Regions from separate parts of the Duganella caerulea genome, predicted to be linked through region 2. Evidence: riboswitches for the same ligand, from Rfam matches in the RefSeq annotation. Region 2 holds a riboswitch; the other holds the start of a gene.

Region 1 (7,207 bases), on a different contig from region 2:
CGTCGGTCAACTTCCTGAACCAGATGGCCACATTCGAATCGGCCCAGGTCGGCGAGAAGTCCAAGTAACGCGCCGTGCATCAGCTACGCCTGTTCTTCACCGCGCTGCAGTTCTTTACCCGCCTGCCGATTCCCGGCTGGGTGGGCTTCGATCCCGCCTGGCTGAATCAGGCGTCGCGCTATTTCCCGCTGGTCGGCGTGGTGGTGGCGGCTATCACCGCCGGCGTGTACGCGCTGGCGGCGTGGATCCTCCCAGCGCCGGTCGCTGTACTGCTGTCAACCGCCGCCGGCATCTACGCCACCGGCGCTTTCCACGAAGACGGCTTCGCCGATATGTGCGACGGCTTCGGCGGCGGCATGACGCCGGAGCGCGTGCTGGAGATCATGAAGGATTCGCGCATTGGCGCATACGGTGCTATCGGCATCATCTGCCTGCTCGCGACCAAGTGCACGACGCTGTCGATGCTGCCCCCACTAACGGCCATCGCCGCGTTGTTTGTCGCCCATCCGCTATCGCGCCTGATGGCGACCTCGCTGATCTGGCGACTCGACTACGCGCGCGCGGAAGGCAAGGCTAAGCCGCTGGCGCAAAAAATGAGCGGCGCCGAATTTTCACTGGCGACCGCCTCCGCCGCCATTCCAGCGTTCGCGATGATCGCCTGCGGATGGATCACATGGAGCGCACTGGCAGCTGGCATCGCCGCCGGCGCCATCGCCACCGCCTGGCTGGCCCGCAAGTTCGTCCGCCGCATCGCGGGCTACACGGGCGACTGCCTCGGCGCCGTACAACAGCTCAGCGAAGTCGCGTTCTACCTGTGCGTGTTGGCCAGCATGCGCCACGGCGCACTGCCTTGGTAACGCCATGCGCCTGATACTGGTCCGCCATCCGCAGCCGCTGGTTGCCACCGGCGTTTGCTACGGCCGCAGCGACCTCGCCGTATCAGAGGATCAGCTGGCACGAACGCTGGCGGCACTGTCGGCCGCGCTGCCCCACGGCCTGCCTGTCTATAGCAGCCCACTGCAACGCTGCACCAGGCTCGCAGCGGAGCTGGCGCCGCTGCTGCAATCCCCCGCCCCACTGCTGGACGCCCGCATCGCCGAAATCGACTTCGGCGAATGGGAAATGCGCGCCTGGGACGACATCCCGCGCGCCGACATCGACGCGTGGGCCGCGGATCTGGTCAACTACCGCCCCGGCGGCGGCGAGAGCGTGCTGCAGATGGCCGGCCGCATCGCCGCTTTCTATGCTGACCTCCAGCGCCAGCAGCGCGACGCCATCATCATCTGCCATGCCGGCGCGATGCGCTTGCTGTCCGCATGCCACACCGGCCTGGCGCCCGCCGGTATGGCGCTGCAGGCGGCCCGGCATCCGCATCAAATCGGCTACGGCGCCACGTTGATCCTGCAAAGCCAAACCTCCAGCCAATGACCTCTGGAGCGCAAACCCGTATAATGGCGGGGTTTTGGTGCCCGCGCGTCTGTCCAGATGCGCAGTTAAACGGGAAACACGAAGCTTCTGGTCCACTCGACCAAGGCCCACGTGTGCTGCCCCCGCAACGGTAAGCAAGTGTCGCAGCGCATGCGCGACAGCCCTCCTCCGACAAACCACTGTGCTCCGCATGGGAAGGTGAGAAGGTCTAACTTGCCAGCCCGGATACCGGCCAAATCAGGTGGAAGTGAGCGAACGGGATGTGCGCGAACGGAAGGAGCCGGCATTGGTATCGGCGCTCCGCTGCATGCATCGTCCGGTTCTCCGCTTCTGTTCAATCTGGCCCACGGGGACGTCGGCCGGTTGCTATTAACAGAAAAACTACATGATGAATCTTCATATCTCCCGTCCGGCGGCCCTGACGTCGCTGGCACTGGCAATGGCCGCCTCCTACGCTCACGCAGAACCAATCGCCGGCACCGTGCTGGTCACCGCCACCCGCAGCCCCCAGCCAGTGGCCGACGTTATCAGCGATAGCGTCACCATCAGCGCCGAGCAGATCGCCGAATCCGGCGCCGGTTCCATTGTCGACCTGCTGCAACGCCAGCGCGGCATCGAGATCGCCCGCACCGGCGGCCCAGGCACCAACTCCACCGTGTTTATCCGCGGCGCCAACAGCAACCAGAACGTGGTCCTGGTCGACGGTGTGCGTATCGGCTCGTCGACCACCGGCGCCGCCAACTGGAGCGCGCTGCCGCTGACCTCCATCGACCATATCGAAATCGTCTACGGCCCACTGAGCTCCCTGTACGGCGCCGACGCCATCGGCGGCGTGATCCAGATCTTCACCAAGAAGGGCAAGGGCGCACCGGAATTCACCGCCTTCGCTGGCTATGGCACCGACAACACCCGCGAGGGCGATGTTTCGGTCTCCGGCGCCACCGGCGGTGAACACAGCATCAGCTACGCAATCAGCGCCGGCAAGGAAAAGTCGGACGGTTTCTCGGCCACCCGCCCAACCATCGGCAAGTCCTACAACGCCGACAAGGATGGCTACGACCGCGAAAGCGCGGCGGCGCAATTCAGCCTGCGCCTGGCCGAAGGCCACGAAGTAGGCGCGATGCTCCTGCATAGCAAACTCGATTCGCAGTATGACAACGGCCCGTCGTCCTACGATGTGCGCTCGCACGCGAAGCTCGAAAATGCCTCCGTCTACAGCAAGAACCAGATCCTGCCGACCTGGCAAAGCCTGGTGCAGTACTCGCAGGCCAAGGACGATGGCGCCAATTACAGCAGCGCCTCCGCGTTCGGCTATTCGCAGGCCAACACCAAGCAAACGGACTTCACCTGGCAGAATGATGTGCAGATCGGCGCCGACGTGCTGCAACTGCTGTACGACCACCGCAAGGAAGAAGTGCAGACCAGCGGCTTCACGCTGGACGCTTCGCGGCGCACCACCAACTCCCTGGCGGCTTCGTACAACGCCCGCCGTGGCGATAACCTGTTCAACGCCAGCGTGCGCCGCGACAAATCGGTCTACGGTGGGAAGAACACTGGCTCCATCGGCTACGGCTACACCTTCACGCAGGCGTTGCGCGCCACCGCCAGCTACGGCACCAGCTTCCGCGCACCGACCTTCAATGAACTGTACTACCCAAGCTATGGGAACCCCAACAACAAACCGGAGCAGGGCAAGAACGCCGAAATCGGCCTGCGCTACGACAACGGCTCCACCGCGCTGAGCGCAAGCTACTACCACAACCGCCTGACCGACCTCCTGGTGAACACGACGCCATGCCCATACGCCGGCGATTATTCCTACGGCTGCGCCTACAACGTTAACCACGCGCTGCTCGAAGGCCTGACCATGGCCGCCAGCCAGCAGCTGGGCCGCTTCAACCTGTCCGCCAACATCGACCTGCAGGATCCAAAGGACGAAACCAGCGGCAAGCGCTTGCAGCGCCGCGCCAAAAAGCACGGCAACCTGATGGCCGACTACAGCGCCGGCGCCCTGAAGGCCGGTGTGGAGATCGAACTGTCCGGCGACCGCTACGAAGACACCGCCAACACCGTCCGCATGGGCGGCTATGGCCTGGTTAATCTGTACGCGACCTACCACTTCAACCGCGACTGGTCTGCGCTGGTCCGCTGGAACAATATCGGCGACAAGCAGTACGATCTGGCGCGCAACTACACCACGCCGATGTCCAAGCTGTTTGCCGGCATCCGCTACGGCTACAAGTAAGCAGTAATGGTGTAATCTGCCGGGCGGGAAGCGCATCCGCCGAGCGCCCGGCAGTCTCTTTTTGAAAGCAGTGCATGCATTCTTTCTCCCGCAATCTGCGACAACGCGCCACCGTCACCCTGACCGTGCTGGTGCTGTTCGCGTTTGCCAGCCTGATTTTTTCGGGCATGACCGGTTCGGTCTCGATTCCCCTTTCCGATATCCCCGCAGCGGTCAATGACCTGCTGCACGGCCAGACCAACACCCTGGCATCCACCCTGCTCAACCTTCGCGTAGGCCGCGCGCTGACCGCCTTCGTCACCGGCGCGGCGCTATCGCTGACAGGCGTGATGATGCAGGCGCTGCTGCGCAATCCGCTGGCCGACCCTTATGTGCTGGGCATTTCCGCCGGTGCATCCGTCGGCGCCCTGGCCGCGATGCTGTTCGGCTGCGCCATCTGGATGGTCGACGCCTCGGCCTTCGGCGGCGCAGTCGCCATCGCGATGATGTTGTACCTGCTGGCCCGGCGCGACCTGCGCGGCGGCACGGCGGGCGAAGGCGGCACCGCGCTACTGCTGTTGACCGGCGTGATACTGTCCTCCGCCTGCATGGCGCTGGTGACGCTGATGCTTTCCATCGCTCCTGAAAGCCGCTTGCGCAGCATGATCTTCTGGATGATCGGCGACCTGGCCGGCGCGCCGTCGCGCGCGATGCCGTGGATCGTATTGGCCTGTGGCCTGGTGTTCGCCGTGCGCAGCGCCCGTTCCATGAACGTCATGGCGCTGCACGCCGAAGCCGCCGCCACGCTGGGCATCCGCGTCGGCGCGCTGCGCAAGGGTTTGTTCTTCGCTTCCGGTCTGCTGACCGCCAGCGCCGTCACCAGCGCCGGCAGCGTGGGCTTCGTCGGCCTGATCGTGCCGCACGCCTGCCGCTTCGCCATCGGCGCCGACCACCGGGTGCTGATCCCGGCGGCTACGCTGGCCGGCGGCACCTTCCTGCTGCTGGCCGACACGCTGGCCCGCACCATCATCGCGCCCCAGCAGCTGCCGGTGGGTGTGATCACCGCCCTGATTGGCGCGCCGATCTTCTTGTATCAACTGCACCGGCTGCGCAAATGATGATCAGCACCCACAACCTCTCCCTGAAAATCGGCCAGCGCCAGCTGATCGCGGATCTGAACTGGCGTGTGCGCGAAGGCGAATGCTGGAGCGTCATCGGCCGCAATGGCGCCGGCAAGAGCACCCTGCTGAAAACCCTGGCCGGACTGCGCAACCCGGACGGCGGCTATGTCACCATCCAGAACCGCGCCCTGCCCGACTGGCCGCTGGCCGAACTGGCGCGCCAGCGTGCCTTCCTGGCGCAGAGCCGCAGCGACGCCTTCGCCTACAGCGTGATCGAAACCGTGCTGTCGGCCCGCCACCCCTACCACGGCAACCGGTATTGGGAAGGCAGCGACGATCACGCCATCGCCCTGAAATCGCTGGAGGCTATGGAAGTGGCAGAACTGGCCGAGCGCGACGTACGCACATTGTCCGGCGGCGAACGCCAGCGCGTGGCCATCGCCGCCATGCTGGCGCAGGACACGCCGCTGCTGCTGCTCGACGAACCGGCCAATGCGCTGGACCTGGCGCACCAGGTCAGCGTTATGAGCCTGCTGGCGCGCTTGTGCCGCGACCAGGGCAAGACCGCGGTGATGATCGGCCACGACCTGACGCTGGCGCACAGCGTCTCCACCCACGCGCTGCTGCTGATGGGCGACGGCCGCTGGCTGGCCGGCACCACGGCCGAGGTGATGCAAGCAGATATCCTGGGCGACTACCTCGGGCATCCGATCGACATCATCCAGCACGGCAAGCGCAGTATCTTCATTCCCACGGAGGACCCAGCATGACTCAACAAAATAACGACGGCATCGACGAGCAAACCGCAGCGCTAAACGAACGCCATCGCGTTCGCATGGAGCGCAAGAAGGCCATCATCGACGCCAAGATCGCCGCCGCCGACAAAGAGATCGGCATCATCATCGTCAACACCGGCAATGGCAAGGGCAAAAGCTCCAGCGGCTTCGGCATGGTGATCCGCGCCATGGGCCACGGCATGAAGGTGGGCGTAGTCCAGTTCATCAAGGGCGCGATGCAGACCGGTGAAGAGCTGTTCCTGCGCCGCTTCCCGATGGAGGTCAGCTTCCACTCGATGGGAGAAGGCTATACCTGGGAAACCCAGAACCGCGAACGCGATATCGAGAAGGCGCAGCTGGCATGGGAGCAGGCGAAGCGCTTCCTGGCCGATCCCGAAATCGGCCTGGTGCTGCTCGACGAACTCAATATCGCCCTGAAATATCGCTACCTGGACGTGGAGACAGTCATCAACGATCTGCTGGCCCGCCCGGCAATGCAGCACGTCGTCATCACTGGACGTGGCGCGCCGCCGGAGCTGATCGCCATCGCAGATACCGTCACCGAAATGGAAGTCGTCAAGCACGCCTTCAAGGCAGGCATCGGCGCGCAATTGGGCACCGAGTGGTAATGGCCGCGCATATCGAAGTCAAGGCAGTGCTGGTGGCGGCCGTGGCCTCCGGCCAGGGCAAGACCACGGTGACGGCCGCGCTGGCGCGCAAGCTGGTACGGCAGGGCAAACGGGTACGCGTGTTCAAATGCGGCCCGGATTTCATCGATCCGATGCTGCTGGAACGCGCCAGCGGCGCGCCGGTACGCTCATTGGACCTGTGGATGGTCGGCCATGAGCTGTGTCGCAGCCAACTGGCGCAAGCCGCCGCCGAAGCGGATGTGATCCTGATCGAAGGCGTCATGGGCCTGTACGACGGCACGCCGTCGTCCGCCGACCTGTCGCGCGAATTCGGCGTGCCGGTGATGGCGGTGATCGACGCGGGCGCCATGGCGCAAACCGCGGGTGCGCTGGTCCACGGCCTGCGCGACTATGGCCCGGTACAGATGGCGGGCGTGATCGCCAACCGCGTCGCCAGCGAAGGCCACGCCAAGATGGTGGCGGCCTCGCTACGGGACATTCCCCTGTTCGCGACCTTGCCGCGCCAGGCCAAGTCGCTGCCCGAGCGCCACCTCGGCCTGGTGCTGCCCGGCGAAGTCGTCGACATTGAACAGCTGCTCGACAATCTGGCGGACCAGCTGGTGTTCGACGAAGCGGCATGGGAACGCCTGCCGCCCGTAAGCATCGAGATCCCGCCAGCCACGGAACCGCAAGCACCGCTGCTTGCAGGGCAAAACATCGCGGTCGCGCGTGATCCGGCCTTCATGTTCATTTATCCAGCCAACTTGGACACCCTGCGCCAGCTGGGCGCGACGCTGACGTTCTTCTCGCCGCTGGCCAATGAGCCCGTGCCGGCGGAAGCGAACGCCGTCTATCTGCCGGGCGGTTATCCCGAGCTGCATGCGGAGGCGCTGTCGCAAGCAGCCATATGGCAAGCATCGATCCGCGCGGCCCACGCGGCCGGCATGCCCATCGTGGCCGAATGCGGCGGCATGATGGCATTGGCCGACACCCTGGCCGACCAGGCAGGCACGGTATGGCCCATGGCAG
Region 2 (7,207 bases):
GCCAGCATAGCCAGCGAACGCAATGCCGTGTGGACGACGACAGGCAGCATGGCGCCGGACCAGCGCCAGTCGCCCTGCGCGTCCGGGCCGAACAGCATGGCCGCGCAGGAGATCAGCAGGAAGCCGAGCGGCGGCAGCACGGTGGCGGCGTAGGCGCGCAGCGGGACGCGCGCGCCGACCAGGGCGGCCAGCACGAGCACCGACGTCAGCGCGGCCAGCGCGTAGGGACTGCGGGCCAACCAGGCCGCGACCACGCCGGCCAGCGCGAACAGCGCCTTGGCCGACGGCGCCACATCGCGCCAGCGGTTGGCGTACGCGGTCGACTCAATCAGCACGGCGGTCCTGCGCGGAAGCGGCCTCGCGGCGCGCGCGTTCGCGGGCCACGGACATGCCGAGCCAGTAGCCGATCACGCCGGCGCCGATGGCCGCCTGCAGCGCGAACAGCAGCGACGCGATTTCATCGCTGGCCGGCTCGAACACGGGTGTGAACCACGGCTTGTAACCGGGAGCGATGGCGACTATGGCCTGCTGCGCGCGATTGTCCGCGCCGGTGAAGATGGCCGGCGCCTCGCCGCCGGGCGCCGCCGGCGGCGCGGTCGCCAGCCACAAAGGCAGCACCGTCAACAGCACCAGCGCCAGGCAGACCAGCCAGGTCCGGGCCCTCATGCGCCATCCTTGCGCGCACCGAGCGTCATCACGGGCAAGGCGCGCAGCTCGTGCGCGTTGAAGCGGACCATCGCGTTCACCACGAGTAGCGTAAGCAGGCCCTCGCTGATGGCGATCGGCACCTGCGTCAGCGCGAAGATGCCGGCGAACTTGAAGAACGAAACGCTAAAGCCGCCGACGGCGGCGGGGAAGGCCAGCGCCAGTTGGATCGAGGTGGTGACATAGGTCGCCAGATCGCCCAGGCACGCGGCGAGGAACACCGCCGGCGAACGCGAGAAGCCCAGTGCCGACGCCGCGCGCAGCACGCCGTACGATACGAACGGCCCGACAATCGCCATCGAGAACACGTTCGCGCCCAGCGTCGTCAGGCCGCCGTGCGCCATCAGCAGCGCCTGGAACACCAGCACCACGAAGCCCACCGGTACCATCGCGGCGGGGCCGAACAGGGCGGCGCCCAGGCCCACGCCGGTCGGATGCGAACAACTGCCCGTCACCGACGGCAGCTTCAAGGCGGACAACAGGAACGCGAACGCCGCCGCCACGCCGAGCAGCATGCGCCGCTCGGGATGCGATTGCAGGTCGCGGCCGATGGAGCGCAAACCCCAGGCCAGAAAAGGCAAGGAAACGGCTGCCCAGCCGAGCGCGTGCGCCGGAGGCAAAAAGCCTTCCATGATATGCATTCGAAACCTCCCGTCGAATGGTTTTTACGGACACCATGCGGGAGATGAAAGACGGTCGACGGGCGGCACGGGACGTGCGCAAACAATCGATAGCGAATTCCCGTCACCCCGCGGAGATGATGCTGATTTTTTTTGGGCCGGTATTCTGGCTCGCCTTCGTCCTTCTCCGTGTCTTCCCGCGGTTTAATGCAGTGACGTGATGACGGAGTCGTCTGGCTTACAGCAGCGGGGGCTGCACCGGAATGGCCGCGTGTTTCAGCGGCTTCACCGGTTTCCCGTTTAACGAGCGCTCCAAGGAGACGCTCGCACCCAAGCATTGATCTTACACTAACGTTGCGCAATGTGCCAACACCGGACGCTGTGATCGCGGCGCGACAGGCGGGCGGTCCTGTGGAGACATTCGCTTGGTCTTGCGAGACAGTTGGCGGGCTGTGGCGTGCACGGGGCGGTCCCGGGGTAGTATGAGTTGTTTGCTAACATTGCGTCGGCAGGCGATATCACGCAGTTGAAATGGACGATGGCAACCAGGCCGCCGCGACGTGATGGCTCGCGCGCGAGGTTGCCGTCCGTCGCAACAGGAGAACAAACAACAATACGCCATCTCGCACATTCCTGATCGGAGACACCCCATGTCGTACACCCGCTTTCACAAGAAGTCGTTGCCTACGCTGTTGTCCTCGCTGTTCCTGCTCGCTGTCGCGGACCACGCGGCGGCCAGCACCCTGAACCAGAACGTTTCCTGGACCATCGACCGGGCCGGCACCTCCACCGTCTACCGCGTGGTGGCCTACGGCGATTCGATCTTCGCCGGCTACAACGGCTCCGTCACCAGCGCCGCCAAGTACTCGGCGCCGACGGTGGACGCGGAATACCTGTCCGCGCTGTGGAACGCCGACATCGAGAGCGTGCGCCGCACCAAGTCCGGCGCGGTGGCTTCGGATGTGTACAACAACAAGATCGTGGCCGAGCGTTCGTATATGCAAGCGAGTAACACCCGCGTGGTGGCCTTCGAGATGTGCGGCAATGACGGCCTGCAGGCGCGCACCGCCTTCAAGAGCCAGACCGGCACCTGCGACGACAGCGTGCTGACCGCGGCCGAAAGCAGCTGCAAGACCTACGTCGAGGCGGCGATGAACTACATCAACGCCAACGCCTATTCCGGCGTCAAGCTCAAGCTGGTGTCGAACCTGCATTACCCCGGCTACGACGCCGACAACGTGCAGAGCTCGTGCAAGGATGCGTCCACCGGCAAGACCGTGAACATGCAGGACAAGTTCCTGCCGTCGCTGGCCAGGATCAACTTCTCGATGTGCGACCTGGCGCGGCAGAAGGGCTTCGCCTGCGCCGACAACTTCGCGCAGTACATGGGTGCGGACTACGACAGCAACGGCGACGGCAAGATCGACTCCGACGCGCTGCGCTACGTCGCCGGCGAGAGCCAGTCCAGCTATGTCACGCGCATCACGACCACGCTGCGCTCGACGCTGCGCGACGCCAATGCGCACTTCGTATCGTCCGGCAGCAGCTACGACTACATCCAGTCCGACGATACTCACCCGACCTATTCCGGCAGCACCGTCACGGCCGGCCTGTTCGGCGGCAGCTCCGGCTCGGGCGCGCCGCGCTACACGTCCTTCTCGGCCGGCAAGAATCCGATCTGGAACCAGTACGGTCACGAGCGGATGGGCTGGGCGGTGTCGACCTACAACGTCGCCACGCCCTGATGCGTGGGTGAGCTGATCCCTTGGACAAGCCTCCCGAGCGGCCCGAGGCCGGCAGCGAGAAACCGGGCGCCTGGCGTCCGCGCGCCGGCTTTCTGGCCGTGGCGCTCGTGCTGGCTGTGATCGGTTGCGGCGTGCTGGTGTATCTGGTCACCACGCCGGATCCCGGCATCGCCGCCGGTGGCGCGCAGGCTCCGGTTGCGGCCAGCGCGGCGCCGGCCGCAGGGTCGCCGCCCGCGCCCGCGCCCGCGCCGGCCACGCCGCCGGTCGCGTCTGAAAATCCTCAGCGCCCGCCGGAAGGCGACGCCGACCCGACGCGCGACCTGAAAAGCTATGTGCCACGGGGCGCCAATCCCACCATGCCCGAAGTGATCGAGCGCCTGCATGAACGCGGCATATACAGCGGCCTGGGCGCGTTTCCGCCGCCGGGCACGCGTCCGCCCAAGGTCGGGCTGGCGGTGCCCGAGGACTTCGAGCTGCCGCCCGGCTACGTGCGCCACCACCAGGCCACTGACGACGGCCAGCGCATCGAAGCGATCCTGATGTTCGCGCCCGATTTCCAACTGTACGACGCCGCCCACAATCCAATCGCGATGCCCAAGGACCGCGTGGTGCCGCCCGAGCTGGCGCCGCCCGGACTGCCGATCCGGCGCATCGTCGTTCCTCCTCCCATCGAACCGGCCGCACCCGGCCGCTGATCCGCATGCGACAACTATTGAATTCCTCCACGGCGCGCATGGCGGCCGGCATCCTGGCGAGCGCCGTCCTGTCGGCTCTGTACGCGCGCGGCGGCCCTGGCTGGCTGCTGGGCTTCGTGATGCTGGCGCCTTGGCTGTGCACGCTGAACGCGAGCCGCTCGCTGGCCGCCACGCTGGGCTGGGCCTACCTGATGTCGCTGGCCTTCACGGCGGCCGTCTTTGCCTGGTTCGGCACCGCGTTGGGACGCTACACACACGCCGGCGCCGGCACGGGCCTGGCCGTGCTGCTACTTGCCGCGCCCTTGTTCCAGCCGCAGTTCCTGGTGTTCGCGCTGGTGCGCCATGTGAGCGGACGCCGGCATGGTCCGCTGCCGCGCGCGCTGGCGGCGTCCGCATCGTGGGTGGTGGCGGAGTGGCTGCTGCCCAAGCTGCTTGGCGACACGCTTGGCTACGGGCTGTATCCATCTCAGTTGATGCGACAGGGCGCGGCCGTGGGCGGCGCCGCCGGCCTGACCTTGCTGCTGTTGCTGGCCAACGAGGGCGTGGCGGCAGCGCTGGCGCGGCGTCGCGACGGCTGGCGTGCGATATTGCAGCCGCTCGCGCTGGCCGCGCTGGGCCCGCTGCTGTTGGTCGGCTACGGCCTGGCCGCGCAGCCGGACGGCGCCGCCACCGGCAAGCCACTGCGCATGGGCCTGGTGCAGGCCAACCTCGTCGACTACGAAGGCATGCGCCAGCGGAAGGGCGCGCGCGCCGTGGTGCGCGAAGTGCTCGACACGCACTTCGCCATGAGCTACGACGTCGTGGTGCGGCGCCATGCCGACGCGGTGCTGTGGTCGGAGACCGCCTATCCCACCACCTTCGGCCATCCCAAGAGCGAGGCCGGCGCCGAGTTCGACCGCGAGATCCTCGCCAACGTCCGCGAGGCAGGCGTACCCTTCGTGTTCGGCACCTACGATATCGACAGCGACGGCGAATACAACGCGGCGGCCTTCGTGCAGCCCGGCGGCCTGACGGGCTTCTATCGCAAGACGCGCCTGTTCCCCTTCACCGAATACGTGCCGGCCTGGCTGGACGGGCCGCGCCTGCGGCGCCTGCTGCCGTGGACCGGCAACTGGAAGGCGGGCAATGGCGCACGCGTCTTCCCGCTGCGCCTGGCCGATGGCCGCGAGATCCCGGTGCTGCCGCTGATCTGTCTCGACGATGTCGACACCGGCCTGGCCATCGCCGGCGCCCGGCTGGGCGCGCAAGCCATCCTGACGATGTCGAACGATTCCTGGTTCAGCGACGATCCCGAGGGCGCGCGGCTGCACCAGGCCGTGGCGGCGTTCCGCAGCATCGAGACGCGGCTGCCGCAATTTCGCGTCACCACCAACGGCTACAGCGCGGTGTTCGATGCGGCCGGCAACATCCTGGCCGGCACGCGCATGGGCGAGCCGGCGCTGGTGGTGGCGGAATTGCGCGTGAGCCGGCCGGCGCCGACCTTGATGGTGCGCTGGGGCGATTGGGTCGGACGGGCCGCCTGCGCATTCTTGTTGTTGATGGCGGCGCGGGCGGCCATTCCCTCGTGGCGTGCGCAGGCGGAGGATGGCTCGACCGCGCAGCAGCCCGCCATGGCCTTCCCGGTCCGGGTGGCGGTGCTGCCGCCGGCCTCGCGCATCGCGGCGGCGCTGTTGCGCGTCATTGCCCGCGCCGGCCTGCTCGCCATCTGCGTGGCGCTGCTGCTCAACGAACCATTGCGCACCAACACCCTGGCGCAAATCCGCTTGTTCTCGGGACTGTTCCTCGCGCCGGAAGCCGCGTCATGGTGCGTGCTGCTGGCGTTCGGTGCGCAAGCGTCGATCAGCGGCACGGCGCTGGTGCTGACGCGGGGCGCGCAGCGCATCGAACTGGCGCTGGCCGAGATCGCCGCCGTCGAGCTGTGGCGCCTGCCGATACCGGGCGCCGGTGTCGCCTTGCGGCTGGCGACCGGCCAACGCTGGCGCTACGGGCTGACGATGTCGAACCCGGTGGCCTTCGCCGCCGCGCTGGCTGGCGCCGGCGTGCCGCGCGGCGTCGAGCGCACCGGCGCGGCGATGGGCGTCTATGCGCGGGCACGCCTGGCGCTGCGCCGCCGCAAGCTGGACCTTCCGCTGGCCAAGTTCATCCTGCTGCCGCTGGCGCTGGCCATTCCCGCCTTCCACCTGCATCAGCACATCGCCTACGGCAGCGCCTTCGGCGAGTACTACACCTTTGGCCTCAAGGCTTACCTGCTGGCTTTCGCGCTGTGGTGGGCCGCATGGTCCATCGGCGTGGTGCTGAGCGCGGCGCTGCTGCGCGTGGCGATCGAAGCCGGCACGCTGATGGCCGCGTTGCTGCGGCCTGGTCGGGCAGTCGAGGTTCGCGGCTGGCTGGAGCGCGCCGGCCGCCTGGCGCTGTATCTGGGCCTGCCTGGATGGCTGCTGGCGAACCTGTTTGGCACTTAGAATTCACGAAGCAATGCAAATCACCCGACGTATCATGCTGAAAAAACTTTTCGCCCTTTTGGGCGGCACGGTCGCCGTGCAACAGGCCGCGCAATCCGCGTCGCCCGCCGAGGAGTCCGCGCGCAGGCCGTCGCGCGCGGGCTGCCTGAAACCGCGCTGTTGACGTCGGTTCAAACCAAGGACGGCCAGACCTATTTCTTTGGCGACCATCTCAACAAGCCCTTGGCCGAGTCGCAGTATTCGGTGTGGGGCATCGCCGGCGGCGGCGCGCAGCAGGCCGGCTGCAATAGCCTGCCGGACCTCGCGGCGATTTTCCGGCACACGTCGGAAGTGTGGGGAGCGACGCCTTCGGCAAACCGCGCGCCCGCGAGAATCACGCGCCGCAGGAGCCGCCGATCAATTACGTTCGCGCGCTGTGGCCGGTGCTCAAGCCGGTGGTGGTCAAATATTGTCCGAATCCGGAGCACTGGCCGGTGCTGCTGGGCCTGTCCATCCAGGAAGTCATCGTGATGGCGAAGACCGTGATCGATCCCTGCCTCGCGCTGGAGCTGGTCATGGAGGCCGCCGTGCCGATGTCCAAGGTGAACCTGGCACCGGCTTGATGGCGGCTCTTACAGCTGCGGCTTGTTATCGCGGACGGTGTTCTCCTGGTTCTTTTTCTGCTGCGCGCGCGCGTTGGCGGCGGCGTTGAGCGCGCCGGCGTCGTGCTGCAGCGGCGGCGCGCTGATATCCACCGAGTACATGTCGAGCATGTTCTGGTTGCCCGTGCGGAAAGCGTGCGAATCCGCGATGATGGTCATGGCGCAGGTGGGGGAGTATTTGTCCGTGTAGCTGAGGTTGTTCGACAGCGGGTTGGACGGCCCGGACGACACTGAACGGCAGGGGCTGTCGTTGACGTCCGTGCTGAACGACGCGAGCTGCTTGCCTGCCAGGTCGTAGCTCCACGCCAGATTGGTGTTGCCTTGGTTGCGATACTTGGC

What was found. A riboswitch is a leader RNA that binds a small molecule or an ion and turns the genes downstream of it on or off. The one in region 2 is predicted to bind cobalamin.
Region 1: it holds a riboswitch for cobalamin, as region 2 does, so the genes downstream of both, ACUJB0_RS31410 (TonB-dependent receptor domain-containing protein) here and ACUJB0_RS17950 (energy-coupling factor ABC transporter permease) in region 2, are expected to answer to the same signal.

Annotation. Positions count from the first base shown of each region.
Region 1 is NZ_BPWJ01000023.1:1,447-8,653, forward strand. Features, by position in the region: gene cobT (nicotinate-nucleotide--dimethylbenzimidazole phosphoribosyltransferase) at 1-68, shown strand, start outside; gene ACUJB0_RS31400 (adenosylcobinamide-GDP ribazoletransferase) at 75-857, shown strand; gene ACUJB0_RS31405 (histidine phosphatase family protein) at 862-1,428, shown strand; cobalamin riboswitch at 1,447-1,679, shown strand; gene ACUJB0_RS31410 (TonB-dependent receptor domain-containing protein) at 1,814-3,673, shown strand; gene ACUJB0_RS31415 (FecCD family ABC transporter permease) at 3,748-4,770, shown strand; gene ACUJB0_RS31420 (ABC transporter ATP-binding protein) at 4,770-5,543, shown strand; gene cobO (cob(I)yrinic acid a,c-diamide adenosyltransferase) at 5,540-6,178, shown strand; gene ACUJB0_RS31430 (cobyrinic acid a,c-diamide synthase CobB) at 6,178-7,207, shown strand, end outside.
Region 2 is NZ_BPWJ01000005.1:483,058-490,264, reverse strand. Features, by position in the region: gene cbiQ (cobalt ECF transporter T component CbiQ) at 1-335, opposite strand, end outside; gene ACUJB0_RS17955 (energy-coupling factor ABC transporter substrate-binding protein) at 325-666, opposite strand; gene ACUJB0_RS17950 (energy-coupling factor ABC transporter permease) at 663-1,346, opposite strand; cobalamin riboswitch at 1,465-1,672, opposite strand; gene ACUJB0_RS17945 (SGNH/GDSL hydrolase family protein) at 1,976-3,070, shown strand; gene ACUJB0_RS17940 (hypothetical protein) at 3,091-3,765, shown strand; gene lnt (apolipoprotein N-acyltransferase) at 3,771-6,227, shown strand; gene ACUJB0_RS17930 (hypothetical protein) at 6,241-6,390, shown strand; gene ACUJB0_RS17925 (hypothetical protein) at 6,560-6,829, shown strand; gene ACUJB0_RS17920 (hypothetical protein) at 6,839-7,207, opposite strand, start outside.